DNA from 4 places in the Paenarthrobacter aurescens genome. Region 1 is predicted to be linked to each of the others. Evidence: riboswitches for the same ligand, from Rfam matches in the RefSeq annotation. Region 1 holds a riboswitch; each other region holds the start of a gene.
What was found. Region 1 has a riboswitch for cyclic di-AMP ahead of ABI796_RS02100 (NlpC/P60 family protein). Riboswitches for the same ligand answer to the same signal wherever they lie in the genome.
Positions count from the first base shown of each region.

Region 2: linked by a shared signal. The riboswitch ahead of ABI796_RS18660 (hypothetical protein) and the one ahead of ABI796_RS02100 (NlpC/P60 family protein) in region 1 are both predicted to bind cyclic di-AMP.
Region 3: linked by a shared signal. The riboswitch ahead of ABI796_RS04900 (M23 family metallopeptidase) and the one ahead of ABI796_RS02100 (NlpC/P60 family protein) in region 1 are both predicted to bind cyclic di-AMP.
Region 4: linked by a shared signal. The riboswitch ahead of ABI796_RS03855 (hypothetical protein) and the one ahead of ABI796_RS02100 (NlpC/P60 family protein) in region 1 are both predicted to bind cyclic di-AMP.

Region 1 covers NZ_CP157456.1:416,258-423,348, forward strand. The annotation lists gene ABI796_RS02090 (NCS2 family permease) at 1-811, opposite strand, end outside; gene ABI796_RS02095 (copper resistance protein CopC) at 926-1,561, shown strand; cyclic di-AMP (ydaO/yuaA leader) riboswitch at 1,712-1,903, shown strand; gene ABI796_RS02100 (NlpC/P60 family protein) at 1,907-2,710, shown strand; gene ABI796_RS02105 (FAD-binding protein) at 2,904-3,596, opposite strand; gene ABI796_RS02110 (universal stress protein) at 4,015-5,052, shown strand; gene ABI796_RS02115 (PEP/pyruvate-binding domain-containing protein) at 5,061-7,091, shown strand, end outside.
Region 2 covers NZ_CP157456.1:4,020,248-4,027,338, reverse strand. The annotation lists gene ald (alanine dehydrogenase) at 1-313, opposite strand, end outside; gene ABI796_RS18665 (CdaR family transcriptional regulator) at 523-1,737, shown strand; gene ABI796_RS18660 (hypothetical protein) at 1,973-3,454, opposite strand; cyclic di-AMP (ydaO/yuaA leader) riboswitch at 3,457-3,603, opposite strand; gene ABI796_RS18655 (hypothetical protein) at 3,733-3,966, opposite strand; gene ABI796_RS18650 (ATP-dependent DNA ligase) at 4,012-5,082, shown strand; gene ABI796_RS18645 (DUF6480 family protein) at 5,144-5,407, opposite strand; gene ABI796_RS18640 (alpha/beta fold hydrolase) at 5,522-6,331, opposite strand; gene ABI796_RS18635 (maleylpyruvate isomerase family mycothiol-dependent enzyme) at 6,328-6,993, opposite strand; gene ABI796_RS18630 (helix-turn-helix domain-containing protein) at 7,013-7,091, opposite strand, start outside.
Region 3 covers NZ_CP157456.1:1,018,791-1,025,881, forward strand. The annotation lists gene ABI796_RS04885 (MFS transporter) at 1-68, shown strand, start outside; gene serC (phosphoserine transaminase) at 147-1,277, opposite strand; gene ABI796_RS04895 (metal-dependent transcriptional regulator) at 1,574-2,269, shown strand; cyclic di-AMP (ydaO/yuaA leader) riboswitch at 2,452-2,693, shown strand; gene ABI796_RS04900 (M23 family metallopeptidase) at 2,698-3,534, shown strand; cyclic di-AMP (ydaO/yuaA leader) riboswitch at 3,674-3,843, shown strand; gene ABI796_RS04905 (C40 family peptidase) at 3,848-4,591, shown strand; gene ABI796_RS04910 (NlpC/P60 family protein) at 4,691-5,482, shown strand; gene ABI796_RS04915 (HNH endonuclease) at 5,699-6,199, shown strand; gene ABI796_RS04920 (NTP transferase domain-containing protein) at 6,242-7,091, shown strand, end outside.
Region 4 covers NZ_CP157456.1:783,733-790,823, forward strand. The annotation lists gene ABI796_RS03825 (glycosyltransferase family 4 protein) at 1-435, shown strand, start outside; gene ABI796_RS03830 (nucleoside deaminase) at 401-913, opposite strand; gene upp (uracil phosphoribosyltransferase) at 936-1,571, shown strand; gene ABI796_RS03840 (glyoxalase superfamily protein) at 1,618-1,995, shown strand; gene ABI796_RS03845 (HAD-IA family hydrolase) at 2,041-2,760, shown strand; gene ABI796_RS03850 (aminotransferase class V-fold PLP-dependent enzyme) at 2,822-4,213, shown strand; gene ABI796_RS03855 (hypothetical protein) at 4,310-5,161, opposite strand; cyclic di-AMP (ydaO/yuaA leader) riboswitch at 5,165-5,350, opposite strand; gene ABI796_RS03860 (HAMP domain-containing sensor histidine kinase) at 5,427-6,959, opposite strand; gene ABI796_RS03865 (response regulator transcription factor) at 6,963-7,091, opposite strand, start outside.

The DNA.
Region 1 (7,091 bases):
TCGGATTGGCCTTGCCAATCAGGGACAGGTCCGGGGCGCCCCATTCGCTGAGCTTGGGGGCCACCAGGGACCAGCCACGGGGATTGACGTTGGTGCCATCAAAGCTTGGGCCGATGTGAAGTGTGAATTCCAGGATCGCGGCCAGGGCAGTGGAAACCACAATGCCAATCAGGATGGCGCCGCGGACTTTGCGGACCACCAAGGCGATGGTCAGGATCAGGCCAACGGCGAACACCAGCGTGGGCCAGCCAAGGAGCTTGCCGTCCACACCCAGGCCCAGCGGAACGGTGGTTCCGGCGGCATCGGGGATGCGGCGGACGAAGCCGGCGTTGACCAGGCCAATGAGGGCGATGAAAAGGCCGATGCCCACAACAATGGCGGTCTTGAGCGCTTCAGGCACCGCTTTGAAGACCGCAGTCCGGAAACCGGTCAGCACCAGGATCAGCATGGTGATGCCGGACAACACCACGAGCCCCATCATGTCCGGCCACGTTAGGCCGGGGTGGGAGGCAACCGTGACCGCTACGAAGGCGTTGACGCCCAGGCCTGTGGCCACGGCGAACGGATGCTTGGCCCAGGCACCCATGAGGATGGTCAGGATGCCAGCAACGAATGCGGTGGTGGCTGCCACGGCGGTGAAGCCCAGCGAAGCACCGGTTGAGTCAGGTCCGGAGAGGATCAGCGGATTCAGCACCACGATGTAGCTCATGGCGAAGAAGGTCGCGAAGCCGCCACGGATTTCCCGCGAATAGGTGGATCCACGTTCGGAAATCTTGAAGTAACGGTCGACTGCAGAACCTTGTTTCAGCATGAAGGTCTCCGGGGATCGAGGGGAGTTTGCTCTCAAATCCTATGTTGTCCGGTGCGGGCCCTCCGCACGATTCGCCTAGTCTGTAAGGAAGCCAACACTAGGAGAAACCGCCCCATGCGTACCATCCGCCCGCTTCTGGCCGCCGTCGTCGCTGCTCTTGCTTTCGCTTCAGCCCTGCTGTTTTCGGCGGTGCCGGCTTCCGCGCACGATGTCGCCGAGTCAACCACGCCGGCTAACGGTGCCAGCGTGGCTGTTGTCCCGGCGTCGGTCTCCATCACGTTCAACAACCGCCCCTTGGCGATCGGTTCCGGTGTTACGGTGACTGCAGGTGGCGAGAATTGGGCTGACGGACCGGTGGAAATCATCGATAACCAGGCTGTTCAGAAGCTTCGCGAGGGCGCCCCCGCCGGCGAGTTCACGGTCACATGGCGCGTGGTCAGCTCCGATTCGCACCCTATTGAGGGCACCTTCACGTTCACGGCCGCCGCAGGAGGCTCGACGACGGCCAGTGGTACGGCGGGCGCCTCACCAGCGGCTACGGCTTCCTCCGCCGCGGTACCCACCGCAGGTACGGCTGCGCCCGGAACCGCTGCCAACAATGAACCGGCCGCCGATGCCTCCGAGCCTTTCCCGTGGAGCATCGTGGGCTTGGCTGTTGTAGCAGTTGGCCTTGTTATTTATCTCGCTGTTACCGCGCGGAGAAAATTGGCGGCGTCGAACGACTCAGATGGCGGCACTCCCGCGGAATAGCGGGGTTTTCTACGTAGCTGCGAATATCTCGGATCGGTTACCGCGACACGCCAGAAGGGCACTTCCCGTTACTTAAATGTGACTTCGCGGGAATCATCGCGTACGGTAGTACCTGTGCCTGTTCCACGTAGCGGGCACTTCCGGTCTGATTGCCTAGCTCTGCCGCAGTCCGGAATCCGTTCGCAGACAAACCTACGGCAGAGACGGGGAACCCAATTTAGGCCGCTTTCGAGCGCGCCTTGGGGTGAAGTCACGAAGCTTCCGCTCAACAGCGGGGGATAGTGGCCGGGTGACTCCCATCCGAATCCGACAGCTAACCTCGCAGGCATCGGGAGAGGCTCTTTCATGTCTTCACGCATTCTTCGCGGCCGTCGTAAGGCGGACAGCGTACGTCCTAATCCGTTCATCTCCATCTCGAAGGCAGTAGCCAGCAACGCTTCCGGCGCTGGCCGTCAGGCCGCTGTTATCGCAGCAGCCTCGGGCCTCGTTTTGACCGGCTCCATTGCTGCTCACGCAGCTGAGACCCCGGTTCAGCGCGATTCCAGCCCCGCAACGGTCGCCGAGACCGTTTCCGAGGCACCCACCAAAGTTGTTACCGCTCTGGCTACGGCTACCGTCAACTTCGAGCGCCCGGCAGTTGCTTCCGTAGCAGCCCCGGTCATCGAGAAGCCGGCTCCCGTTGTTGAGGCACCTGTAGCCAAGAAGGCAGCCGTCACCACCGCTGCAGCAACGGCCCCCGTTGCCGCTCAGGCTGCAGTTGCTGCTGCACCTGTAGCTGCCGCACCGGCTGCTCCGGCTCCCGCTCCCGTAGCTGCTGCTCCCGCCGTTGGCGGAGTCAACGCAGCCATGGTTGCTTCGGCTTACGCCCAGATCGGCGTGTTCCAGGACTGCACCGCCATGGTCGAAAAGGCCCTCGGCTCCGCAGGTATCCCGGTTGGCGACCTCGGTCCCATGCAGTTCATGAACTACGGCCGGGTTGTCAGCGATCCCCAGCCCGGCGACATGATCGTCCAGTCCGGCCACGTTGCTATCTACATCGGCAACGGCCAGGCAATCAGCGGCGGCATCAACGGCAACCAGACGGGCATCCACCCGATCAGCTGGTTGACCGCTACGGGTCCCCTGACCTACGTACGCGCTGGCGCATAAAGCCCCACGCTTCAGTTCAAAGGCCGGCACCTTTGAAGACATACGTCTTCGAGGGTGCCGGCCTTTGGCGTTAAGTTCTGTTCGGAAAAGTTCAGTACAGTAAGTCCGGCTCAGCGCAGTAAGTCCGGCTCAGCGCAGTAAGTCCGACGGCGGATGGCGCAGCTGTGCTGGCTGGCCTGGTTAGTGGGTGCTGCTAGGCGATGGCGATGCCGGGAACGGACGGCAGGGCAACCTTGGCGGAAATCGCTTGGCCCACTGCCTTGGCTTGCCGCAGCACTTCCTTGGGGGAAGGCGTGATGAGGTCACCTACGCCCACAAGGTGCATTCCGAGGGCCCTCATGGCCGCGGCGAAATTCTGTCCCACAGCTATGCCAAGCTCGGCCAGCATGCGCCGCAGCTGGCTTTGGGCGCAGCGCGTCACCACCACGTGGTCTGCCAGGAGCACGCCGTGTGCCGTATGGACCGCCCATTGCCGCGGGGTTGATTCCAGGGGGCCGGACGCGTGGAGTCCGGTCCTGAGGCCTGCTGTAGTCATGCTTGCGGCAAGCCCGTACCCGATTTGCCGGGAGGGGTCCGAGCCCAGGAAATCAAGGCGGACGGCGCGGGTGGTATTGCGAACATCCAGATGATGGTTGGCGGCGTAGTTCCGCAAGTGCCGGAGGATTTCGTTGCGTTCCTGCAGTGATGCGGGATCTGCGGCGTCGGTGCGTTGGAGCATGCCTGTATGGACGGACGGTCCTGTGGCGGACAGCGCCCCGAAACCGTCCACAACGATTGAACCCACGCCGTAGCGGCTGAGTTCGCTGGCAACTGCCAAGCCGGACAAGCCGGCTCCGATGACCACGGTGGTGGTGCGTTCCGTGCCGGAATCAGGCGTGAGTGACACTGCTTGGTTCCTCCTTGACGTGTGTGCCTTACGGCATCGCGTGGGATCGCGTCCGAGTTCCCCAAGCGGCCGCAAACAAATGACCGGGCGTGTGGTGTGAAACACGTTTGCCGGTCATTCGGTGACTCGAACACTACCGAACTTTTTCGGCCATGGATAGCCTCTTCGACGGCGCGTTTTGTCTGTTCGTCGGGAGCGCAATATGGACAGCCGGGAACCGAGCCCTGACCGTTATGCACATAGCCCAATGTCGTCTTGATTCGCCACTGCTGACCGAGAATAGTGGGCATTGGGAGGAGGAATTTTTCGAGTTTCTCCTGCCCCGGCCATTGACAATGAAACAGTCATGAAGTTCCACGGATGGAACCTCTGGCAGAATAGCCGGAACATCAAGCAGTAGGTGGAGAGGCAGGCCCCCATGGACCAGCACGGCAGACACAATGAAGAGTCGCAGGACGGCCAGGACCAGGTTGTGGAACCGGGCGGCATCGTCGTAGGAGTGGACGGTTCAGAGCACGGTCAGTGTGCCTTGGTGTGGGCCGCACGGGAAGCGGAGCGCCGCCAACTGCCCCTGCACATTGTCACGGCATATTCCGTGCCCATTTTTGCGGCTTCCGGCTTGGACGGCGGCTATGCAACAGTTGATGATTCCGTGATCCGCGATGGCGCTGACGCGATCGTTCGCCAGGCGCTGGACAAGGTCTCCGGATACGCCATTGACGTTGATGCTTCAGTGGAGAACGGCGATGCCGCCGGCGTCCTGCTGGACCTCTCCGAGGACGCCGCGCTGCTTGTCTTTGGCAGCCGTGGCCGTGGTGGATTCGTCGGCCGTCTGCTGGGCTCGGTGAGTAGTGCCTTGCCCGCGCACGCCAAATGCCCCACGGTGACGGTTCCGCTTTATTGCGCGGACCGGCTGGGCGAGAACACCGAGGACAAGCACATCAAGGCCGAGCACGCCAAGACGGGCCCGCGGAAGGTGGAAAACGTTGTTGCGGTAGGCGTTGACGGTTCGGAACAGGCGCGCGTTGCCGTGCTTGAAGCTGCCGAGGAAGCCCAACGCATGGGAGCCACGCTCCGCGTCATCTGTGCTGTCCCGCAGTACAGCGGTTCCCTGGCCTGGGTTCCGGCTCCGCTGGATCGCGATGCACTCTTTGCGGACATCAGGGTCCAGCTCGACGCTGGTGTTGCGTGGCTCAGAAGCCACTTCCCATCGTTGGCCATAGAGACAGAACTCCGTGACGGCTCCCCGGTTGATGTACTGGTGGAAACGAGCCGGACCGTGGAACTGGTGGTTTTGGGTACGCGTGGCCGCGGCGGGTTCGCGGGGATGCTGCTGGGTTCAACATCTGACGGCGTCCTGCACCACGCCAAGGGGCCGGTTCTGGTTGTTCCGGACCGGGAGGACCCGCGGCTGGCTGACCGTCACAAGTTCGGGCCCATGCTCGGCGCTGCCTAAGCCGTCCAATGCTCGTCATGGACCTCGCCGAGATCCGTGGAACCATGCTGCCGAATGTCGGTGGCAAGGCAGCGAATCTCGGCGAGCTGGCATTGGCAGGTCTGCCGGTGCCAACCGGCTTTTGCCTCACAACGGCTGCATACCGGCAGGCACTGGCGGGGGCGGGCCTGGAGATCGTCCTGAAAGAACAGGGGGATGCCAGTGCATCGGGCGTGGAACACCTCAATGATCTTGCCGCCCGTGCCAGGTCTTTGGTGCTCCAGGCAGGGGTGCCGGACGCAATTGCTGAAGCGGTCAGGTCAGCTTATGAAGCGCTGGGGGACAACGTTCCCGTAGCTGTGAGGTCCTCTGCCACGGCTGAGGACCTGCCGTTCGCGAGCTTCGCCGGGCAACAGGACACTTTCCTGAACGTTGTGGGCGTAGACCCGGTCCTGGACGCTGTAAGCCGCTGCTGGGCCTCACTATGGACTGACCGTGCTGTGAACTACCGGACCAGCAACGGAATCGATCATGCAACTGTGGCACTCGCCGTGGTGGTTCAGGAAATGGTGGACTCCACAACGGCGGGAGTCATGTTTACCGCCAATCCCGTAACGGGGAACCGCCATGAAACCGTCATTGATGCCAGCCCCGGACTGGGTGAAGCAGTAGTTTCCGGCGCCGTAAATCCGGATCACTACGTTGTGGACACCTTGCAGGGTCGGATTCTGAGCAGGACCCTGGGGGACAGGCAGGTTCAGATCCGGGCACTCCCCGGCGGTGGGACGGAACGTCTTGAGCGGCGCCATCAGGCCATGCCGGATGACTCGCTTCCGCAGCCTTGCCTCAGCGATGCCCAGGTCCTCGCGCTCGCCGCACTGGGCAGTGAGGTCCAGGAGCTTTACGGTGCCCCACAGGACACCGAGTGGGCTATGGACGCTGCAGGAAAGCTGTGGCTCACCCAAGCCAGGCCCATCACCACGCTGTACCCGCCAACCACCCGAAAACCGCCTGTGCCGGGCGAACACGCTTTCCTGAACTTCACCCTTGCGCAGGGCCTCACGCGGCCGCTGACGCCCATGGGGTTGGCTGGCATCCGTCTCATCGCATCATGTGTGGCAAGGACTGCTGCCTTCGAAGTTCCTGACCCCCGGTCCGGACCTTCACCTTATTACGAGGCCGGTCAGCGCATCTTTTTCGATCTCACTGCGGTGCTGCGCAGCCGGGTGGGGCGGGCGATCGTTCCGAGGGTTTTCGACGTCATGGAAGCCCGCTCAGCGGCCCTGATGCGTGGACTCTTTGATGATCCCCGCTTCACCGTGTCCACCAAAACGCCGCTGAAACTCATTCGCCACCTTGCACCCGTGGCGGCCAAATATGGTGTTCCCCGGACGCTGGTTCGAGCCCTGTTCCGCCCAACAGCGTCCATGAATCGTGTTGAGGCGCTCTCCAAGGAACTGCGCCAGGCCCTTGCAGTGCCTCCGGAAGCCACACCCCAGCAGCGGCTGGGTCACGTCCAAAGAATCCTCGGAGAGGAAGTCTTCGCCACCGTGCCCCAGGTGCTGCCCCTTCCGGCGCTCGGTTTCGCCATGCTGGTGGTGGTGAGGCGCCTCCTTGGCGGGCAGGCACCCCTTAACGAACTCCAAACAGTGCTGCGAGGACTGCCCAACAACGTCACCACGGAGATGGACCTGGCTTTATGGCAGCTCGCCTCCAGTATCCGTAAGGATCCCGACGCCGTTGCCTCCATGAGCGGCCGGGCTCCGGCGGAGCTGGCCGAACAGTATCGGAACGGCGGCCTGCCGGAAGTTGCCCGGACCGGCCTGGAAGAGTTCCTCAGTACCTATGGGCACCGGGCCGTAGCCGAGATCGACCTCGGTATGCCGCGCTGGTCAAATGACCCTACGCATATCCTCGGTGTGGTGGCCAACTATCTGCTCCTCGCTGATGGTGCAGAAGCCCCGGATCAACAGTTCGTTCGGGCGGCCCGTGAAGCTGAGGAGCAGGTGGCCCGCTTGGTGGCCCGCGCCAGGACAAAGAGTCCGCTGCATAAAGCGGTG
Region 2 (7,091 bases), 750 kb from region 1:
CGGTGAGCTCGGGCTCTGCGGCGAGGTGCAGGTAGGTGAAGAGGATGAGGCCCTTGCGGAAGCGGTGGTACTCGGCCGCGATGGGTTCCTTGACCTTCATGACCATGTCAGCGCGTGCCCAGACGTCGTCAGCTTCGTTGACGATTTCGGCGCCGGCGATCGAGTATTCCTCATCGGTGATGCCCGAGCCGAGGCCTGCGCCGCGCTCCACCAGAACGCTGTGTCCGTGGGTGCGGAATTCGTGGACGCCCGCTGCCGTGATGGCTACGCGGAACTCGTTGTTCTTGATTTCTTTGGGGACACCGATGATCATCTGTGGGCTCCATCGTTGGCGGCCTGTTCGGCCGAAAAATGTGTGCTGGGCTGTGATTCCAGAATAGATCCGGCTGTGAGGCAGGCGACATGGAGTGCCGGACCTGCCCTGGCGTGAACCGCGCAAACACAAGGATCTTCTGCGCGCTGGCTCGACAATTGTCGAGGCTTGGAGCGTCAAGTGTCGCCTGCTGTTGGTACGCTTTCCCCATGCAGCAGGACGTGGAAGAGATTGTTGAGCGCGTGGCACTGAAGCTGGGCCGGGGACTGTCCCTGGAAGACCTCGACGGCGTTCTGCTCGCCTACAGTTCCAACCAATCCCACGCAGACCGCGTCCGCGTGAACTTCCTCCTGAGCAAGCGGGTTCCCAGCGACGTCAGCGCCTGGCAACTGGCACACGGCATTTCCACGGCCGTGCGACCCGTGGTGGTGCCCGCCAACGATGACCTCGGCATGTTGGGCCGCGTCTGCGTACCCCTTTTGGTCCGCGGTTTCCGCGTGGGGTACTTGTGGGTGCAGTTGGACCTTGAAGAACAAAGCGCGACGGCGATACTCGCCGAACTGCCCGGCGTCCGTGACGAGCTGGACCTCCTGGCGGGCTTGCTCCTGGATTCCAACACGGCCGAATCTGAGTTCCGGAGACGGCGAGAACAGGAATTCCTGTCAGCCTGCGGCGGCGAATCGAACGCTGTGGCCGCCGTTGCCGGGTGGAAGGAAATCCAAGGCCGCGGTCCGTGGCAACTGGTGACCATCCTGGACCCTGAAGGCGCGCGGTCCGACGTCGACCCCATTGCCGCTACCTTGACGCACCGATCAGCGGCGCTGCAGTCCACCATCGGCGTCAACGCGGCCTTGTTCAGTGCCGGAACGGAGACGCATTCGGTGGTCCTGTTCCGTGAGTCGGGCGGCAGGGCGGACCACGCGCAGGTGCTGGTGCACTATCAGCTGGAGCTTGCAAAACGTGCAGGACGCAAGGTGGACAGGGTGATCCTGGGGATCAGTGAGCCGTTCAATGTCATCCGGCAACTGGCGGGCGCTTATCGGCAGTCGAAGGTTGCGGCGCAAGCGGCCGCCGTGGACCAACCCTTGGGCGAACTCGTGGACAGCCGGACAGTTGGTGTGTATCAACTCTTCGATCGCCTGGTGGCCCCCGGAGGTTGGGATGACACAGGATCCGTGCATTTTCAGGCCCTTGAGGATCACGACAAAAACGGCGAATTGCTGCCCGTCCTGGAACTCCTCTATGACAATGACGGTTCTGTTCAGGACGTCGCCGCCAAACTTCACCTCCACAGAAGCAGCATCTACAACCGGCTGGGGCGGATACGGCAGCTCATTGGCGCTGATCCATTGAGCGGCGCAATCCGGCTCGAACTTCATGCCGCCCTGAAGGCGAAGCGCTGGGCTGTGCGCCCGCGGATCTAAGGCGACATGGCCGCGGCAAACAACAGGAGGCGGCCATCCGTCCGGGTGCCCGCCTCCTCAGTTGTCGCTGCCCCTGCCTGGGGTGCCCCTGCCTGGGATGCCCTGCCTGCTTAGGAGCGCCGCAAGCGCTGGCAGCTCCAACGTCCTATCCGCCGACGGAACATGGCACTCCGGCTGCTGCTGCAGTAGCGGCTATGCCACCCCGTGTGGGCGGAGGTCCGGGGCAGGCGCGTGCTCAACCGAGGACCTTCTGTGCGGCATCCAGGATGTCCTGAAACGCCGATCCGCTGGGCGCCGGAGCCGAGGCAGCCGTGGGCTTACCTGGCTTCGGCTTGGACGTTGGCGTCGCAGTACCCGTGGGGGTCGGGGTGGGCGACGGTGTTGGTGTGACCGTGGGAGTCGGGGTGGGTGTGACGGTGGGCGTCGGTGCGGGCGGAGTTGTGATGGTGTCCGACGGCACTTCGCTCGGAGCCGGCGCAGGCTGAGTGGGTGCCGGGCTGGTGTTGCCGGGAACTGCCGGGACCGCGGACGGCGCCGCTGATGGAACCCACACCGGGTCCGCGAGCGAAACCTGCGGGGTAGGAGCCGACGACGGCGACACCGCCCCGGGTGCCTCCGCAATGGTTGCGGGTTGGCCGGCTTCCGAGGACGCCGTTGCCCCTGATGTGGCAGAAGGAGTGGAGGCCAGAGGTGAGGAGGTCTTGGTGTAGGAAGCCTTGGGCCCTGGCATGGCCGAGCCCGAGGTTCGGCCGTCGCTTCCACTGGCTTCCTGCGCCGGGGTTTCCTGGCCAAAGAAGGGAAGGCCAAGCGCCGGCCCCAACGCACCCGCCGTCAGCACAAGGCCGAGGGCGCCAGCAACCACTGCCATGCGCTGGCTCATTTGTTTGACCGACGCAGCTTTCCGGAGGGCGGCCTGCGGTTCACGGCTGAACGAGGCCGCGGAGCCGAAGCTGGGCCTGCTGGTTTCGGCAGCCTGCTTCCGCACGTCCTTGCGGCTAGCCAACGACGCCGAGGCTGTGGCCGCCGCGGCAACCTGCGCGGGGGACTTGCCGCGCGGAGATTCAGTGCGGGTGGACTCAGTGTGCGGGGTCAGTTCCTCAGGGCCTGCAACAACGGGAATGGCTGCGGTTGCGGGTTCCGGTGCTGCTGGCTGCACTACGGGAATGGCCGCAGTGGCGGTTTCCTGGGTGCTGAACTCCGGCGAGCCCGGGTTCACCGCTGACGGCACAGTCTCCTCTGACGGCAAAGTCACCGCTGGAGGAACAATTTCCGCTGGAGGAACAATGGGGATGGCAGCGGTTGGCGGGCCCGGGGTAGTGGACGCCCGGGGTGCAGGGGGCGTTTCAACAACGCTGCCCGTGATGGTGGGTAGGGCTGTAGTGGCTGGTTCGTGCCTTTTCTGTGCCGCTTCAGAGGAGGATGCGTCAGGTGCGATCACTGCCTGGGCAGCACGCTCACGCTCGGCCGCGCGAAGTTGCGCCCGAGTAGGGGACGGCGCAGTAGGGGACGCCGCCATAGGGGACATGGCAGCGGTGGCGAGGTCCGGCGTCGTGCTTGTATTTACAGAGCCGGGGCTGTCCGGTGCCCGAAGCGGAGCGGCGGAGTCTGCCGGCGCGCCGGCAAGGGATCCGCTGGGTTGGGCCCGACGGCGTCCGGTTGGCTTGGTGCGCTCGCCTTCAGTGTGGGCGCGGCGCGGCTGATCCATGGTTGGGGACATGGTTGTTGCCTCTCAACGCCTTCGAGGTTAGCTGTCGGGTTCGGACGAGGCCGTCCGGCCGCCGTAGCGGCTTCACCCCGAGGACTTGGAATCCAAGCCCGGGAACTGTGGGTCCCCCGCCTCTGCCGCGGGTCTGGCGGATCCCGGATTGCGGCAGAGCTCGGCGTCAATCCGGAAGCGGCCCAGCGGAGATTCGGGTCGCCCTACGACGGTACATGAGCCGGAAAGTAAAGTCACATTAATGTAACGGGCGGTACGGCGGCCCAAGCGGCAGGGTTCTATGACTTAGGCTTCGGGGCCGGTGCGGGCGCAGGCAACTCCTGCTGAATCTTCTGGATCTGCACTGCCTGATGGGTCTCCGGCCGAAAGATCTCATCCACTACCCCCAGCATGCCCCCGGTAGCTCCCCGCCGAACGTTCCCTCGCTTGTTGTGCCGTGAAGACCAGTACCAGAGCGCCGCCAGCAAGGCCGGAACGCCCAACACTGCGGCCAACACGAGCAAGATATCCATGGCCTAACACTAGCTTCGGCGTGCAGTGGCAGGTAGACATTGTCTATGGACCTGCCCGTGATGCCACCCGTCTCGCCCATGCTCGCCAAATCCGTTCCGGCCATCCCTGATGTTGGGCACTACGAGCCCAAATGGGACGGGTTCCGGACCATCGTCTTCAAGGATGGCGACGAGATCATCCTTGGAAGCCGGAACGAGAAGCCGATGACCCGCTACTTTCCCGAAGTAGTGGCGGCCCTTAGGAAGAACCTGCCGGACAAGTGCGTGATCGACGGCGAGATCATCCTGATCGAGGGAAACCGGCTTGAGTTCGAGGTGCTCCAGCAGCGGATCCACCCCGCCGACAGCCGGGTGCGGATGCTCGCAGAGAAGACCCCTGCATCCATGGTTGCCTTCGACATCCTCGCCCTTGGCGATGAGAACCTCATGGACAAGCCGTTCTCCGAGCGAAGGAACATCCTGGAACGCGCGCTCGCCAAAGCGGAGCCGCCGGTCTACGTAACTCCGGCGGTAACCGACTTGGAGCGGGCGCAGGAGTGGTTTGTGCAGTTGGAGGGTGCCGGCCTGGACGGAGTGCTGTCCAAGCCGCTGGATGGGGCCTATCAGCCCAACAAGCGCGTCATGTTCAAGACCAAACACGAGCGAACGGCAGATTGCGTGGTGGCGGGATTCCGCTGGCACAAGACCGCGAAGGTTGTGGGCTCCATGCTGCTGGGCCTCCATGACGACACTGGCCTGCTGCATCACGTGGGGGTGGTGGCCTCGTTCCCCATGGCCAAGCGCGAGGCCTTGGTGGCGGAACTGGAGCCCTACCGGATTGAACTCAGCGAGCACCCTTGGGGTGAGTGGGCCAAGCAGGACGAAGCCGCGGGAGGTTCACGGATGCCCGGCGCCCAAAGCCGGTGGAGTGCAGGCAAAGACTTCTCGTTTGTGCCGCTGCGCCCCGAACTGGTGATCGAAGTGGCGTACGACTACATGGAGGGCGACAGGTTCCGGCACACCACGCAGTTCCGCAGGTGGCGGCCGGACAGGACCCCTGAGAGCTGCACGTACTCCCAGCTGGAAGAGCCTGTTGCGTACGATCTCGGGGAGATCCTGAAGCTGTCCGCTACCTAGGGCGTTGCCAGACCGCTGTTACGTTGTTGGCCGGCAACGTAACAGCGGGTTGGCAACGTAGTTACTCTTCGTGGCCTTGGTCGCTGCTCATGCTGCCTTCGGCGGGTGGGGTTTCTCCTGGCGGAACTCCGCCGCCGGGCTCCAACCCTGTGACGTTGCCGTCCAGCGGGTCCGGGTTTGCCGAGGCTGCCGGATCTTCGTCCTCATCCTGGCGCATGTCCGGGTCCTCGTGGATGCTGTCCGCATCGGACGTCGTGTCGTAGGGGCCGGTAGCTCCTGTAGCGCCGAAGCCCTGGGTCTCTTCATTCGAGTTTGTGTCAGTCACGATCAACCCTTTCGTAAGCAAACTTACTAATGCGCTTGCTCCGTCAGCCTAGCCGGGAGCAGCCCCACCGGACAAGCGGCACCCACGCCAGGCGCCGACGTCGTGCCTTTGTGTCTAACGGTGCGCAGTGGTGGCGGTGACGAAGCTCCGGATCGCATCCGCAACGGCTTGGGGACGCATATGTTGCGCCACATGCCCCACGCCGGGAATCTCCGCCAAGCGCCCCTGCGCCACTGCCCTGGACAAACGCAGCGACCATTCCGGGCCCGCAACATGATCCCGGCTCCCGCGCAGAACCAGAACCGGCACGCCCACGCCCGCCAGCCGCTCCTCCGTGCGGTACGCCATCATCACGGGAAGCTCGGCGAGGTACCAGCGGGGCCCACACCGGAAGTAGTCCGAGATGACAATCCAGTTGGAGGAAGGGCTCTCACGGAGCAACCCATCAAGGAAGAGCGCCACGGACTGCCGGCGAACGTTCTTGTGCCGCGAGTCCACCACAGGCCCCATCAGCACCAGCTGCCGGATCTGCTCCGGGGCATGCAGCGCCGCTTCGATGGCAAACTGCGCCCCCATGGAATGACCCACCAACACGTAGGAATCTATCCCGCAGGACTTCAGGGCTGCAGCAATGAAAGCCCCGTACTCCTCCACGGAGAGCTGATGGCCGGGCTTCGGCGTCCCTCCAAACCCGGGCAGGTCCAGCGAATAAGTGGGGGAGTTAGCAGCCAGGACACCGTGTAACCGCTTCAGGTACCGGTGTGAGACGCCGATTCCGTGGATCAGGATATACGCGGGCTCGGACAGGGGTTCGGTGCCCGGTTCCGGCGCAGGCGTGCCCTCCGCCCAAAGGATCCGTCCGGTCAGACCCAAAACCTCCACGTCGGCAGAGTGCAAACCCTTGGTTGTGCTTGGTATCTTCACTGGATTCCCAAACGCTGCAGGAACACCGGAGCGCCAGGTCCGCTCACTTCATCGTGTCTGATCGGCCGCCCGGACACCGCCAGCAGCAACGCAATGGCGGGGCCCTCAACGGCCGGACCCGAGCCGTGATGGAAATGCGTATCAGTGGCCACCAAGCTCCAGCCGTCAGCTATTTCCTTGCCGCCACCCATTTTCCTGCTAGTCCTCACTTGATAGCCCAAGGCAGTGGCCACATGGTCAGCGGGGTAGTCGCGGCGGATGCCCAGTGGGCGGCGGATGTCCTCCCCATGAACGAACGCCTCAACCAGACGGGTGGCCAGCCCGGCGGGCGGTCCGGACGTCCGCGAAAGCACAGCACGCAGGCTGTTCAACGTCCGGGCGGGCTCTTCGGTCTTTTCCAAACCCACACCCACGGCGTTATCCCGGTCAAAGTCCAGCCGGGAGGCGATCATGCGGCGAATGAAGTTCAGCCGGGTGGTTTTGGCGCTATCGATCACATGGGCCAGGACGTCATGGACATCCCATCCGGCGCACAACGATTGCGTCTTCCACTGCGCTGCCGGCAACGGTTCCAGATCCTGCAGCAGGGCACGGCGTTCATGGTGCACCACGGGCCAAACGATCGATGGGGAGCTTGTTGCCATACCGCTATTGAACAGCATGCTTGGATGTGTAGCCCGGCTACGGCGTCGCGTCGTCCTCATTCGAGGCGCTGTCCGCTTCCTCTGCCTGCTTCTTCTGCGTTTCCAGCCACGCCATG
Region 3 (7,091 bases), 600 kb from region 1:
GGGTGGAATCGCTGCTTTCGCCTCCGGACACTGACGACGACGACGGCGCACGCCGGCAGGGAGCGTAACCCGCCTCAAGCGGCGGTGGCTTAAACAGCGGCGCCGTCCGGGATGTCCCCGAACGGCGCCGACGTCACTCTGCGGTGCTACTTCTTCAGTTGGCCCACCACGTAGTCGATGCTGGTGAGCAGCGCGGAAACGTCGTCCGGCTCAATGGCGACGAACGTGGCAATGCGGAGCTGGTTGCGGCCGAGCTTGCGGTACGGCTCGGTGTCCACCACGCCGTTGGCGCGCAGGACTTTGGCGATTGCTGCGGCGTCAATGGAGTCGTCGAAGTCGATGGTGGCAATGACGTTGGAGCGGTCTTCGGCCTTGGCGACGAAAGGCGTTGCGTACTCCGAGGCCTCGGCCCAGGAGTAAATGCGGTTGGCGGAATCCGCCGTGCGCTTGCTGGCGAAGTCCAGGCCGCCGTTGCTGTTGAGCCACTGCACCTGAGCGTCCAGGGTTACCAAGGTGGACAGCGAGGGCGTGTTGTAAGTCTGGTTCAGCTTGGAGTTATCAATGGCGGTCTGCAGGTCCAGGAAGTCCGGGATCCACCGCCCGCTGGCTTTGATGCGTGCGGCGCGCTCCAAGGCGGCGGGGGAGAAGAGGCCCAGCCACAGTCCACCGTCGGAGGCGAAGTTCTTTTGGGGGGCGAAGTAGTAGACGTCCGACTCGGAAACGTCAACGTCCAGCCCGCCCGCTGCCGAGGTGGCGTCAACCAGGACCAGGGAACCTTCGTCAGCACCCTGGACGCGCTTTACCGGAGCGGCCACGCCGGTTGACGTTTCGTTCTGCGGCCATGCATAGACGTCCACGCCGGCTTCGGCCTGAGCCACCGGCCGGGTGCCGGGCTCGGCCTTGATGATGGATGAAGCATCAAGGAAGGGAGCCTTGTTGGTGGCGGCGGCGAACTTGGAGCCGAACTCACCGAAGGACAGGTGCTGTGCCTTCTTCTCCACCAAGCCGAACGCAGCTACATCCCAAAACGCTGTTGAGCCGCCGACGCCCAGGACTACCTCGTAGCCGTCCGGAGCACGGAAGAACTGGCTGAGTCCTTCACGAACAGAACCCACGAGGTTCTTCACAGGAGCCTGGCGGTGGGAGGTGCCAAGGATGGTGGACGATGCTGCAGACAACGCCTCGATCTGTTCCGGGCGAACCTTGGACGGTCCAGCGCCGAAGCGTCCGTCCTTGGGCAGCAGGTCGGCAGGAATGGTGATGCTGTTGTCGCTCACGTGGCGCTCCAATGGGTGTCGGGCTAGAGATGGGAGGTGGCATGGGGCATCAACTGCCCCTTCGACACCCCCAATTCTGCCTGACACGGCCCAAGCGCAGGAACCTGCCGCCGTCATAGTCCGCCACGTGGAATGTGGTCCCACCGAATGCGACCGGAATTATCCAGAGTAATTCCAAATAAGCTAGGCTGGGGGTTGGCGTTCGCCAGGACGGCGGTGCACATCCGCCACCCTGGCCAAGGACGCGGTACGGTGGAAATTACGCAAGGAACTGCGTTCGAGGAGAGCTGAGCTGGATGACGGATCTGATCGATACCACTGAGATGTATCTTCGGACCATTTTGGAGCTTGAAGAAGAAAACATTGTGGCTCTCCGGGCCCGCATCGCCGAGCGGCTGCGGCACTCCGGACCCACTGTTTCCCAAACCATCGGACGCATGGAGCGCGATGGCCTGGTGATTGTGTCCAACGATCGCCACTTGGAACTGACGGAAACGGGCCGGAAGCGCGCCACCGAAGTCATGCGCAAGCACCGCCTTGCAGAGCGCTTGCTGGCCGACGTGATCGGGCTGGATTGGGCCTACGTGCACGATGAAGCCTGCCGCTGGGAACATGTGATGAGTGAGCGCGTGGAGCGCCGCCTCTATGAACTTTTGGAACATCCCACGGAGTCTCCGTACGGCAACCCCATCCCCGGGCTTGAGGCGCTGGGTGGCCTTGCCAGCCAGCCTTTCCCGCGGCTGGATGTGAACCTGCTGCAGGCCATGGACGGATATGCCACTGATTCCCGCGTGGTGGTCAGCCGACTCGCCGAACCCATCCAGGTGGAGCCGGAGCTCCTCACCCAGCTGGACGAAGGCGGGATCCGCCCTGGAGCCAGTGTTTCCCTGGAACGCGTTGGCGAGTACATCTCCGTCCGGGTTCCCGGCATTGAAGGCGCTTTGGAGCTTCCTCCGGAAGTTGCCGCGCACGTGTTTGTCTCTCTCAACTGACCAGAGCTGTACGCTGCCGTGTCAAACCTCACTTTTGGCTGTTTCCAGCGCGTGTGACCTGCGGTTTTCTGCAAATGATGATAAGGGCCTTCTGCGCTGAGCGCGTTCCTGTTGATAACGAATTTATTACCGAAGGCCTTAATCCCCTATAGTTATCTACTAGCGCTGATACCAAAGCGTTACCTGATCCGGAGCCGAGCTCTGCCAGCGGATCAGGTGTGTCATCCACCACTGGCAGAGGCGGGGGAACCACAAGCGGCTGTCTAAAGAAGCAGCCTTGGGGTGAAGTCCGCAGCAGAAGTGCCCACGTATTCAAGTCCCTCTTGGGATACCTGTGTGCCGTGAGCGCTTCGTGCGGACCGGGTCTTTGTACTCTCTGACCCGAATCCGACAGCTAACTTCGCAGGCTTTTGAGAGAGGAACAGAGTTTGACATCGCAGAACGTCAGGGGCCGTCGCCGCGCGTCGGGCCCCGCTGCTGAGCTGCGGCCAGCCACCGTCGTAACGGAGATCCGGCCACGCGACACCGAGCGTCAGGTGCGCCGCCGTAAGAGCCCGTTGCGCCAGGTTGCCGACTTCGCCGCTGCCAGCGGCGTAGGGCAGAAGGCCGGTGTTGCGCTTGCCGCCACCGGACTTGCCCTCACTGTCGGTCTGCCCGCCACCAGCCCCGTCATGGCCACTTCGGAATCGGGCCAAACCGAATCCGCCCTTGCTGTTGCCGCTCCTGCCGGTAGCCAGCCCGAGGTCTCCGCTGCAGCGTCGGCCAAGATCGACTTCAGCCGGGCCGCCGTCGCCACTGCCGCTGACCCCGATGGAAAGCTGAAGCAACTGCTCAGCGCCCAATCGGCCGAGAGCATCCAGCGCGCGTCATCCGTAGGCACCATGGCCAGCCCCCTTGATACGCTCGCCACGGCTTCCCCGTTCGGCTACCGCATCAGCCCCTTGACCGGCGGCGCCGGTGACTTCCACCGCGGCCAGGACTTCGTAGCCCAGTGTGGCACCGCGGTTCACGCAGCAGCCACCGGCAAGGTCACTTTCGCCGGATGGCACGAGTACGGCGGAGGCAACCGCGTGGTCATCGATCACGGAAACGGCCTGGAAACCACGTACAACCACCTCTCGTCCTTCACTGTCCAGGTAGGGCAGACCGTTAACCGTGGCGACACCGTCGCGCTGAGCGGCACCACGGGCGCTTCCACCGGCTGCCACCTCCACTTTGAGGTTCAGGTCAACGGCGAAGTTGTAGACCCCATGGGCTGGCTCTAAACGAAGTTGATGGTCGTCTCTCGCATGTGCAGGACGCCCCGTGACCTGAATGTGACATTCGCGGTGAACTGTTATAACGTACAGAGCGCATCGGCTTTTTAGGGGGCCGATGCACTTGAGTGGATTGCCTAGCTCTGCCACCGCTCAAGGTCCGTTCGCAAAAATCGTCTGGCAGGGGCGGGGGAACCACTTCCGGTCTTCGCAAGAAGGCCTTGGGGTTAAGTCGCAAAACTTTCTTTGAAAGCCGCGCGGCCGGATGACTCCCATCCGAATCCGACAGCTCACCTCGCAGGCATTGGGAGAGGCTACCTACGTGTCATCACGCACTACCCCTGCGCGCCATCGCGCCCAAACGGTTCGTACGAACCCGTTGAACACGCTTTCAAAAGCTGTTTCCTCCAACGCCGGAACCATGGGCCGTCAGGCCGTTGTTCTGGCCGCAGCTTCAGGCCTCGTCCTCACCGCCGGATTGCCCGCACAGGCAGTGGACGCCGAGCTTTCCAAGACCGAAGCCTCCAGCACCCAACAGCTGGTAGCTACTGCAGTGGTCACTGCAGAGCCAACAGCCACCGTCTCTTTCGAGAGCCCCACTGTTGCCACCCAGGAAGCCCCCAAGGTAGTACAGCGCGCAGTTCAGGTAACCGAACGCGCCGCGTCCACCACTGAGGAAGCTCCTGAAGCCGTTACGGCGAAGTCTTCCGAGGCCAAGGACCCGGCTGCCAGCGCAGCTGCTTCCGGCCTGGCGGCTATTGCCTACACCGGAATCGGCTCTCCCTACGTTTGGGGCGGAACAACGCCTAACGGTTGGGATTGCTCCGGCTTCACCCAGTGGGTTTACGCACAGGCAGGCATCAGCATTCCCCGCGTGAACGCCTGGACGGCCATGACGCCCACCAGCACTCCTTCTCCCGGCGACCTCGTCATGCAGAACGGCGGAGCCCACGTGGGCATCTACGTCGGCAACGGCATGATGATCAGCGCTTTGAACCCCGGTCAGGGAACGCTGCTGCACTCCGTAGCTTCCACCGGCACCTCCTCGTTCTACACCCTCCGCTAGAAATAACCCGGTTCGGGGTGGGGCGGCATGCCCACAATGCCGGCCAACCCACTACCCGCGTGCACCCCAACTGCACTCGGATACGAAAAGAGAAAAATCATGACCAGTGCAAACAAGCTTGCACGGCACCGCGCTGAGGCCCCTAAGACCAGCTCGCTCGCCGTCATTGCCAAGGCTGTCAGCTCCAACGCCGGTGGCGTTGGCCGCCAGGCAGCAGTGATCGCCGCAGCTTCGGGCCTGGTCCTGACCAGCGGCATCGCGGCAAACGCTGCGGACACCAATGTTGATCGTGAATCGACGTCCACGTCTGCCCTGGACGTTCAGTCTGTAGCCCAGGCCACCATTGCCGCAGACTCCACTGTGGCTATCTCTTACGAGCGCCCCGTGGTCACCACCGTTGAAGCCCCGCCTCCCGTTGTAGTGGAAGAAGCCCCTGCAAAGGTTGAAGCCAAGGAAGCAACCACGGTTGCCGCCAAGGCTGCCCCGGCAGCAAACGCCACGGTCGCCGTCAGCAACGCAACTCCCGCTCCGGCTCCAGCAGCTCCTGCAGCTTCCAGTGGGCTCGGAGCATCCATCGCTGCAGCTGCCTACGCCCAGCTTGGCGTCACCCAGGACTGCACCATGCTGGTTACCAACTCCCTGGCAGCAGTGGGCATCAACTTCCACGACTGGCCTGCAGGCTACCTGTCCCTGGGCCGCACCGTCAGTGCAGCAGAAGCCCAGCCCGGTGACCTCGCCTACTACGCAAACGGTGGTTTGGCCGGACAGGCCCACATCGCTGTTTACGTTGGCAACGGCCAGGCTGTCCACGGTGGATGGAACGGTTCCACCACGGCACTGTTCAGCGTCAACGTAGGCTCCGGCCCGGTTTTCATCCGCGTCAACGGCTGATCCATCTTCTTCAGAACACCCCGCAGGCTCCGGCCAGCGGGGTGTTCTGCTTTAACCGCGCATGAATTCTTGCCGACACTGTGAGCGAAACGACAGAAAAATTCGTTGATACGGCATATAAGTGCTTACCCTTATGTTGTCGATCCACAGCCCGTACATGCAGAGGGCAGCCGGCCCTCGTGCCCCTGACGGGTGCGGCCGTGAAGAGGTACGTGCATGCGCACACTCGTTCTGAATGCTGGATATGAACCGCTGGCGGTAATAACATTCCGCCGGGCGCTGGTCCTTGTGCTGACCGGGAAAGCTAGCGTAGTGGCTGAAGGCGACGAGCCTGTCGTCGGGCCACAGGAAGTTCTCGGACGTCCATCCGTGATCCTTCTCAACCGCTACATCCGCCCCCGGTACAACAGGATTACTGCCGTGAGTCGTCGTGGAGTTCTTCGCCGCGACGGACACCGCTGTGCCTACTGCGGGAAAACAGCCCACACCATAGACCACGTCCACCCCAAGTCCAGGGGCGGCGCGGATTCCTGGGAAAACCTGGTTGCGGCGTGCTTGAAATGCAACAACGCCAAGAGCGACCACACACTGGCTGAGATGGGCTGGAAGCTCCGTTTCAAACCCGGTGTGCCCCAGGGAACCATGTGGCAGATCAAAGAACTCGAGAAACCTGCGCCGGACTGGGACCCGTTCCTTTTGCCGGAATCCGCTGCCTGATCGATTTCTGTTGTGCTTCGGCCGCCCGGGTAGTCTGGGCGGATGGAGTTCAATGCCGTGATTTTGGCGGGTGGCAGGGCCACCCGCCTCGGTGGCGTGCCTAAGCCATCTTTGAAGTACGACGGCGACACCCTCCTTTCGCATGCCCTGCAGGCTGCCCGGGGTGCTTCGGCTGTTGTGGTGGTGGGACCTGATACGGGCCCGGAGGATGCTGAAGAGCTCATCAACAGTGGACAGGCAGATGGCGGCGGGCAAGTCCCGGGCAAAATCCTGCGGGCACGTGAGGAGCCGGTGTTCGCCGGACCTGCGGCAGCCATTGCAGCGGGCCTGGCTGAGCTGAAGAAGAGTGGACCCCGCGCTCCGTGGACGCTGGTTCTGGCCTGCGACATGCCCCATGCTTCCCGCGGTGTTGACCTGCTGTGGGCCGCACTTGAGTCCAGCCCAGGAGTGGAAGGAGCCATGGCTGTTTCATCCGATGGCCGGAAGCAGCCTCTTTTGGGGGCCTACAGCACAGCTGCCCTGGACAGGGAGGTGGCCGTAGCTTCGGCAGGTGCGGGATTAACGAACTCTTCAGTGTTCCGGCTGCTTGCTAGGCTGAACCTGCTGGACGTTGAAGTCCCCGCAGGCTCCACTGATGATGTGGATACATGGGAGGACGCTGCGGCCTTGGGCATTGATTACGAGTTGGAGGCGGACGTGAAGAGCCAGGAAGAGACACTCGAGGAATGGTGCCGGACACTGCTTCAGGCTTTTGAGCTTGAGGGCGTGGAAGTGGACATCAACGAGGTCCTCGCGGTCGCAGGAGTAGCGGCGCACTCCGTGGTGCGCCCCGCCGCGCCCCTGACAACCTTTATTGCCGGGTACGCGGCAGGCATGGCCCGCGGGATCGGCC
Region 4 (7,091 bases), 370 kb from region 1:
GAGCGTTACGGGCTTGAGAACCGCATCAGCGTCACAGGCGAGCTGACCGGTAAACCGCTGGAGGACCAGTGGCACAAGGCCGACCTCAGCGTTCTTCTCTCCCGATCAGAATCCTTCGGAATGGTGGTCACGGAGTCGTTGGCCCACGGCGTTCCTGCGATTGTCCGGCAGGGGACCGGGGCAGTTGAAGCGCTCGGTACCAAAGAAGCAGGTGCAGCGCTGGACCTCGCCACCGGAGAGGAACCAGCCAAAACCCTCCGCCGCTGGCTTACCGATCAAGGGCTGCAACAAAGCTGGCGCAACAACGCCCTCCAAGCCCGCCAAGACCTCCAAGGTTGGGACACCACGGCCGCCACCGTCCTGAAGGCCCTCCAAAGCCCGCCAAATCAGGGCAGCCGAACTAGCCCAGCCGGTGAGTGGCGAAGAAATCCCTGAGCAAGGCTGCGCACTCGTCCTCCCGCACGCCCGCGTAAACCTCCACCCAGTGGTTGAGCCGGCGCTCGCGGAGGATATCGAACACGGAGCCCACGGCACCTGCCTTCTCATCCCACGCCCCAAACACAACTCGCGGAATCCTGGCCAGGACTATGGCTCCGGCACACATGGCGCACGGCTCCAGGGTGACCACCAAGGTGCAGTCCTCAAGGCGCCAACCGTCACCCGGGCCGCCCGCAGCCTGAGCGCGCTCCCGCAGAGAAGCGGCCGCCTGACGTATGGCCACCACCTCGGCATGGGCGGTGGGGTCCCCGTGCGCTTCGCGTTCGTTGCGCCCGGAACCCAGCACGCCGCCGTCGGGCCCCAAGACTACCGCGCCAATGGGGACGTCGTCAGTTTTCAACGCCAACCGGGCCTCGTCCAGGGCAAGGACCATCCAGGCCAGGTGATCTGCGTGGTACGGCTCGGTGGCGCTCATGTCTCAATGATAGTTTTGGGGGATGCGCACACTCGTCGTGGACCACCCGCTGGTCGCTCACAAGCTCACCGTTCTGCGGGATAAGAACACCCCTTCACCGGTCTTCCGGCAGCTCACTGAAGAACTCGTCACCCTCCTGGCCTATGAAGCCACCCGCGAGGTTAAGACGCAGCCAGTGGAAATCGAGACCCCCGTCACCACCACAATCGGCACGGCTTTCACCAAGCCCACCCCGTTGGTGGTCCCCATCCTGCGCGCGGGCCTTGGCATGCTTGAAGGCATGACCAAGCTGGTTCCCACCGCGGAGGTTGGCTTCCTGGGCATGGCCCGCGACGAAGAAACCCTGGACATCATCACCTACGCCGAGCGCCTCCCCGAGGACCTCACCGGCCGCCAGATCTTCGTCCTGGACCCCATGCTCGCCACCGGCGGCACCCTGCGCGAGGCCATCAAGTTCCTCTTCAAGCGTGGTGCCTCGGACGTAACGTGCATCTGCCTGCTGGCCGCCCCGGAGGGATTGTCCAAGCTGGAGGAAGAACTCTCGGACGCCAACGTGAAGATCGTCCTGGCCTCCATTGACGAGAAACTCAACGAAAAGTCCTACATCGTGCCAGGCCTGGGCGACGCCGGTGACCGCCTCTACGGCGTAGCGGGTTAAGAAAGCCCCCTACCGGTTTCTGATCCGTCCCGTTAGCCTGTGGCGCATGGACTGGAAACTTGAACTGGTATTTGTCCCTGTCTCCGATGTGGACCGCGCGAAGGATTTCTACGTCAACAAGGTTGGTTTCAACGCCGATTTTGATGAACGTCCCACTGACGGCATCCGCTTTGTGCAACTGACACCTCCGGGTTCTGCGTGTTCCATCGCTATCGGCGAGGGCCTCACGGACGCTCCTCCAGGTTCGGCGCCCAACCTGCAAGTGGTGGTGTCGGACATCAACAAGGCCCACGAGCACCTCAAGGCCAATGGTGTGGACGTCAGCGACGTTGACGTCCAGGACTGGGGCCACTTTGTCTACTTCGCCGATCCTGATGGCAACCAATGGGCGGTCCAGTACCTTCCGCAACGGCCCAACGGCTAAGTCACACTCAGCACCACCGGCTTCAGGGTGCGGCAGGATGGAACCATGAGCCATCCTGCCGAACCAGCCGCCCACACCGAATCTGCCTCCCAACCATCAGTGCTGACCGTCCGTGCCGTCCTCTTTGACATGGACGGCACGCTGGTGGATTCAACGGCGATTGTTGAACAGGTGTGGCTCGAGTTCGCCGAGCGCTACGGCCTGGATTTCAGCGAAATTCTGCGCACTTCACACGGTGTCCAAGCCGGCGACACTGTCCGCCGGTACGCGCCGGCCGGCTCTGACATTGAAGCTCTCACCGCCGAGCTCGGTGAAATGGAACGATCCCGTACGGATGGCGTGATCGCCCTTCCCGGCGCCGAAGCCCTGTTGGCGGGTCTACCTGACGACGCCATTGCGTTGGTCACCTCCGCGGACCGGATTCTTGCGGAGATCCGTATGCAGGCGGCGGGGCTCACCATGCCCTCCACCGCGGTTACCGCTGAGTCCGTCACCCGCGGCAAGCCGCATCCGGAGGGTTACCTCAAGGCAGCCGCGCTGCTGGGAGCCGATCCGGCCGACGTCGTTGTTTTCGAAGACGCACCCGCAGGCATTGCTGCCGCCCGCGCGGCAGGGATGCGGACTGTGGTGGTGGGCGAGGCCGCTGCAGGGCACAACGCGGAGCTGGAGCAGGGCATGTGGCGGATCCCGGACTACTCGGCAGTGACGGTCACCGTTGTGAAGGATCACGACGGCGGGCACCTCCTCACGCTGAACCTACCGTGACGCTGAGCCAGCCGTAGCCGAACTACTTTTCCCAGCGATGAACCCGGCGTAGGCTGTGCGCATGTCTGCGATGCCGGAGGCGTACGGTGCTGCATTGGAGCGGGCCATGGTCCACGCCGGTGACTGGCTGTCGTCTGTGCCCACACGTTCTGTCCGCCCGTCTTCTGACGCCGATCAGGTAGCCAAGAGCATCCTGCAGCGCCTCCCGGATGAAGCCACTGATGCCGCCGAAGTAGTGGATGAGCTTGCGGCGCTGGCCGAGCCGGGCTTGATGGCGATTCAGTCCGGACGCTTCTTTGGATGGGTCATGGGCGGAACCCTGCCCGCCGCCATGGCTGCCGATTGGCTTGTCTCCGCGTGGGACCAGAACAACGGGCTCCGATTCGCCACACCTTCCGCTGCTGCCATTGAAGAATCTGCCGCCGCATGGCTGTTGGACCTTTTGCATCTGCCGGCCACGGCCGACGTTGGATTCACCACCGGCGCTACTACCGCCAACTTCGTGGGTCTGGCAGCGGGGCGGCAGTATTTGATGGACGAGGCCGGCTGGGATCTTGAAGCGTTGGGCCTCAGCGGAGCACCGCGGATCACGGTCTTCGCAGGCCGTGAAAGGCACGCCTCAGTGGATCTCGCCCTGCGGTACCTCGGCCTGGGTGCGTGTGTTCCGGTAGACGCCGATCACGAAGGCAGGATTCTTCCCGACGCCCTGGCCGAGGCCATGGATCAGCAAACCGGCCCATCCTTGGTAAGTCTGCAAGCGGGCAACCTCCATTCCGGGGCCTTTGATCCCATGAGGGAAGCCATAGCCGTGGCCCATGATCGGGGCGCTTGGGTGCACGTGGACGGCGCTTTTGGTTTGTGGGCCGCTGTCAGCCCAACGCTGCGGGGGCGACTGGCCGGCCTGGAGGACGCTGATTCGTGGGCAACGGATGCGCATAAAACCCTGAACGTCCCTTACGACTGTGGCCTGGCCATTGTGGCCCGCCCCGAAGCCTTGCGGCGGGCTTTCAGCGTGCACACCAGTTACCTGATTGCCACTGATGCCGGGCCGGGGGACCCCTTTGAGAAGGTTCCCGAGATGTCCCGCCGTGCCCGCGGAATACCGGTGTGGGCCGCACTCAGGCAATTGGGCCGTGACGGAGTGATTGCCATGGTGGACCGCTTGGCTGCAAACGCACGCGCCCTGGCTGAAGGGCTGGCTGCGATTCCCGGCGTGGAAGTCCTCAATGATGTGGTGTTTACGCAGGTCTCGGTGAGCTTCGGCAGTGATGACCGCACGCACCGGGTAACCCAGCGGCTCATGGCCGAAGGGGCTGTGTGGATGTCCGGTTCGTCATGGCGCGGCCGGGAAATCCTCCGTATCTCCGTGAGCAACTGGACCACGGATGCCGGCGATGTTGCTGCGTCCATCGCCGCAGTGCGTGGCGCGCTGGAGGCCGAACCGGAGGCGTAGCTGTGAAACGGCAAAAGCCGCGCCCGTTTCCGCTTTCCGCATCAGTGGGTACTGGGGCGGGCAGCGGCAACGGGCGCGGCTTTCAAACAGTCTGGTTTAGTACCAGTTGTTGGCCAAGTGGAAACCAAGGGCAGCTGACGGGGATCCGTAGCGTTCCTTGATGTAGTTCAGGCCCCACTTGATCTGGGTCTGGTAGTTGGTTTGCCAGTCAGCACCAGCTGAGGCCATCTTGCCGGCCGGCAGGGACTGGACGATTCCGTAGGCGCCGCTGGAAGCGTTCGTGGCAGTGGTCCTCCAGTTGGATTCCTTCTCCCACAGGGTGTTCAAAGCGGTCATCTCGGCAGCGCTCCAGCCGTAGTTGCCCAGGATGCTCGCGGCATAGGCCTTGGCAGCAGCGGGGTCGTCAACAGCCTTGGGGGCGGCAGCAGCAGCTGCGGCTTCCGCGGCGGCAGCGGCAGCAGCGGCGTCGGCGGCTTGCTTGGCAGCAGCGTCAGCAGCCGCCTTTTCAGCGGCAGCCTGGTCAGCTGCAGCCTTCTCCGCTGCGGCCTGTGCGGCAGCGGCCTGGTCAGCGGCCGCCTTCTCTGCGGCTGCCTTTTCTGCAGCTGCCTTCGCGGCAGCGTCGGCAGTTGCCCTGTCAGCTGCGCCCTTTTCAGCGGCAGCATTCAGGGAAGCGGAGATCTCGGCCGACTTGTTGGGGCTGACCTGCGCGGCGGCCTGCGTTCCGGCTACCCGGCTCGCCTCGGGGAGGGTCAGGGCAGCGTTTGCGGCCGTGCCCAGCGATGCAACGCCCAGTGCAGCGGCTACAACACCGGCAACAACGGACATGCGGTGGCCGGACTTGCCCTGGCGGGCTGCGTTCTTGAGGACGTTCTGCGACTTGCCGTGCGGTGCGTTGATATCGTCGCGGTGACGCGCGGAAGGGCGCGTCTGATCGTTAAGTTCAGACATGTGTGATTACCTCTCAGCGCCTGCGGAGTTAGCTGTCGGGTTCGGATGAGGTCATCCGGCCGCGCATCACGCTGCGGCTTCACCCCAAGGACCGGCCAAAAGGCCTGGCCCGGAGACTCTGGGTCCCCCGTCTCTGCCTCGGAGAAAGAACGGACTCCGGGAAGTGGCAGAGCTCGGCGCATCCCGGATGTGGGCCTGCTTGGGGCGACCCACCCTTTCGACGGTACAGGAGGTTTTCGCAGAAGTCACATTTAGGTAACAGAGATCACGACGCCGGTGAGTCGCCTTGCCGGTTCTGCCCCAAGTCTCCGGTGGATGCGGGTGGGAGCCGAAGCGCGAACTCAGTGAGCCCCGGCCGTGAGGTCACCTCCACGCTACCGCCATGCGCCAACACGATCGATTCCACAATGGACAAGCCCAGTCCGGACGTGCCCTCAGTGCCTGAGCGGGCTGCGTCGGCGCGGGCAAAACGGGAGAAGATCCGGCCCTGGAATTCGTCCGGGATTCCGGGCCCGTTATCCGTCACCGTGACCACGGCGCTGCCATCGGCGGACAGCGTGACGCCCGTGCTCACCGTGGTGCCGGGGTCCGTGTGCTTGCGGGCGTTGGACAGCAAATTGGCCAGCACCTGGTGAAGTTGAGTGGCATCTCCGCGCACCGTAACGGGCTCGTCGGGGAGTTGCAGCCGCCACACGTGCTCCGGTGCCATGACTTTCTCGTCACTGACAGTCTCGATCACCAACTGGGTGAGATCCACGTCCTCCACCTTCAGGGGCTGGCCCTCGTCCAACCGGGCCAGCAGGAGAAGATCTTCCACCAGGGTGGTCATGCGCTCTGATTGGCTTTGCATGCGCGCCAAGGACTTCCGGCCATCCTCGGTGAAATCCTCCGTCATCCGCAGCAGCTCGGTGTAACCCCTGATGGCCGTCAGGGGAGTCCGCAGCTCATGGGACGCGTCCGCCACGAACTGGCGCACTCTGGTTTCGCTTTTCTGGCGGGCTTCCAGGGCGCTCGCAACGTTGTTCAGCATTTGGTTCAGTGCATAGCCAACGCTGCCCACTTCAGTTCCGGGATGAGAGGCCGACGGCGGTACGCGCACCGCGAGTGCCACTTCACCGGCGTCGAGGGGTAGCCGCGAAACCTTGGTGGCCACTTCGGAGAGCTGCTCCAGGGGCCGCATGGTCCGCCGGATGATGACCGTCCCCACGAGGCCGATGATGACCAGCCCGCCCAGCGATACCAGAACCATGGTCCACACCAGGGAAGCTTGGGCACTCTGCTTGTCCGCCAGCGGCAGCCCCGTCACGATCACATCGCCATACGAGGTTTCCACTGCCACCAAACGGTAATCACCGTTGGACAGGGACCGGTCCACAGGCGGGCGGTCCGTGGGGAGCGAGAGAAGAACCTGTTCGTCCCCGGCTGAGAGGGAGACGCGGTTGCCTTGGGCGTCAATCAGGCCCGAGCTGCGCACTGCAGTGCCGTCGATCCTCGCATTGAGCGTTCCCGCGGCCTGGCCGCGCGCTTCCAGCGGATCCGGTCTTCCGGACGGCGCATTGGGAAAGTTCGACGGCGGCCTGCCGAAGTCTTCGGCCCGGGTGGACGCCTGCTCCAGCTGCCTGTCCAGCTGCCTGTTGAACACCATCTCCATGGATGCGTAGCTGACCACTCCCACGGCAGCGCAGATGGCCACAAGCAGGGCCATGGCTACCAGGACCAGCCGGGTTCGCAAGTGCCACGTGGACGGGTTGAGCCAACTGCGGCCGGATGTCCGGGTCACCCGTGAAAGTGTGCTCAAGGCCTAGTCCGCTGGCTTGATGACGTATCCCGCGCCACGGATGGTGTGGATCATGGGCGGATGGTGGGCTTCGATTTTCTTGCGCAAGTAGGAAATGTACAGCTCCACGATGTTGGCTTGGCCGCCGAAATC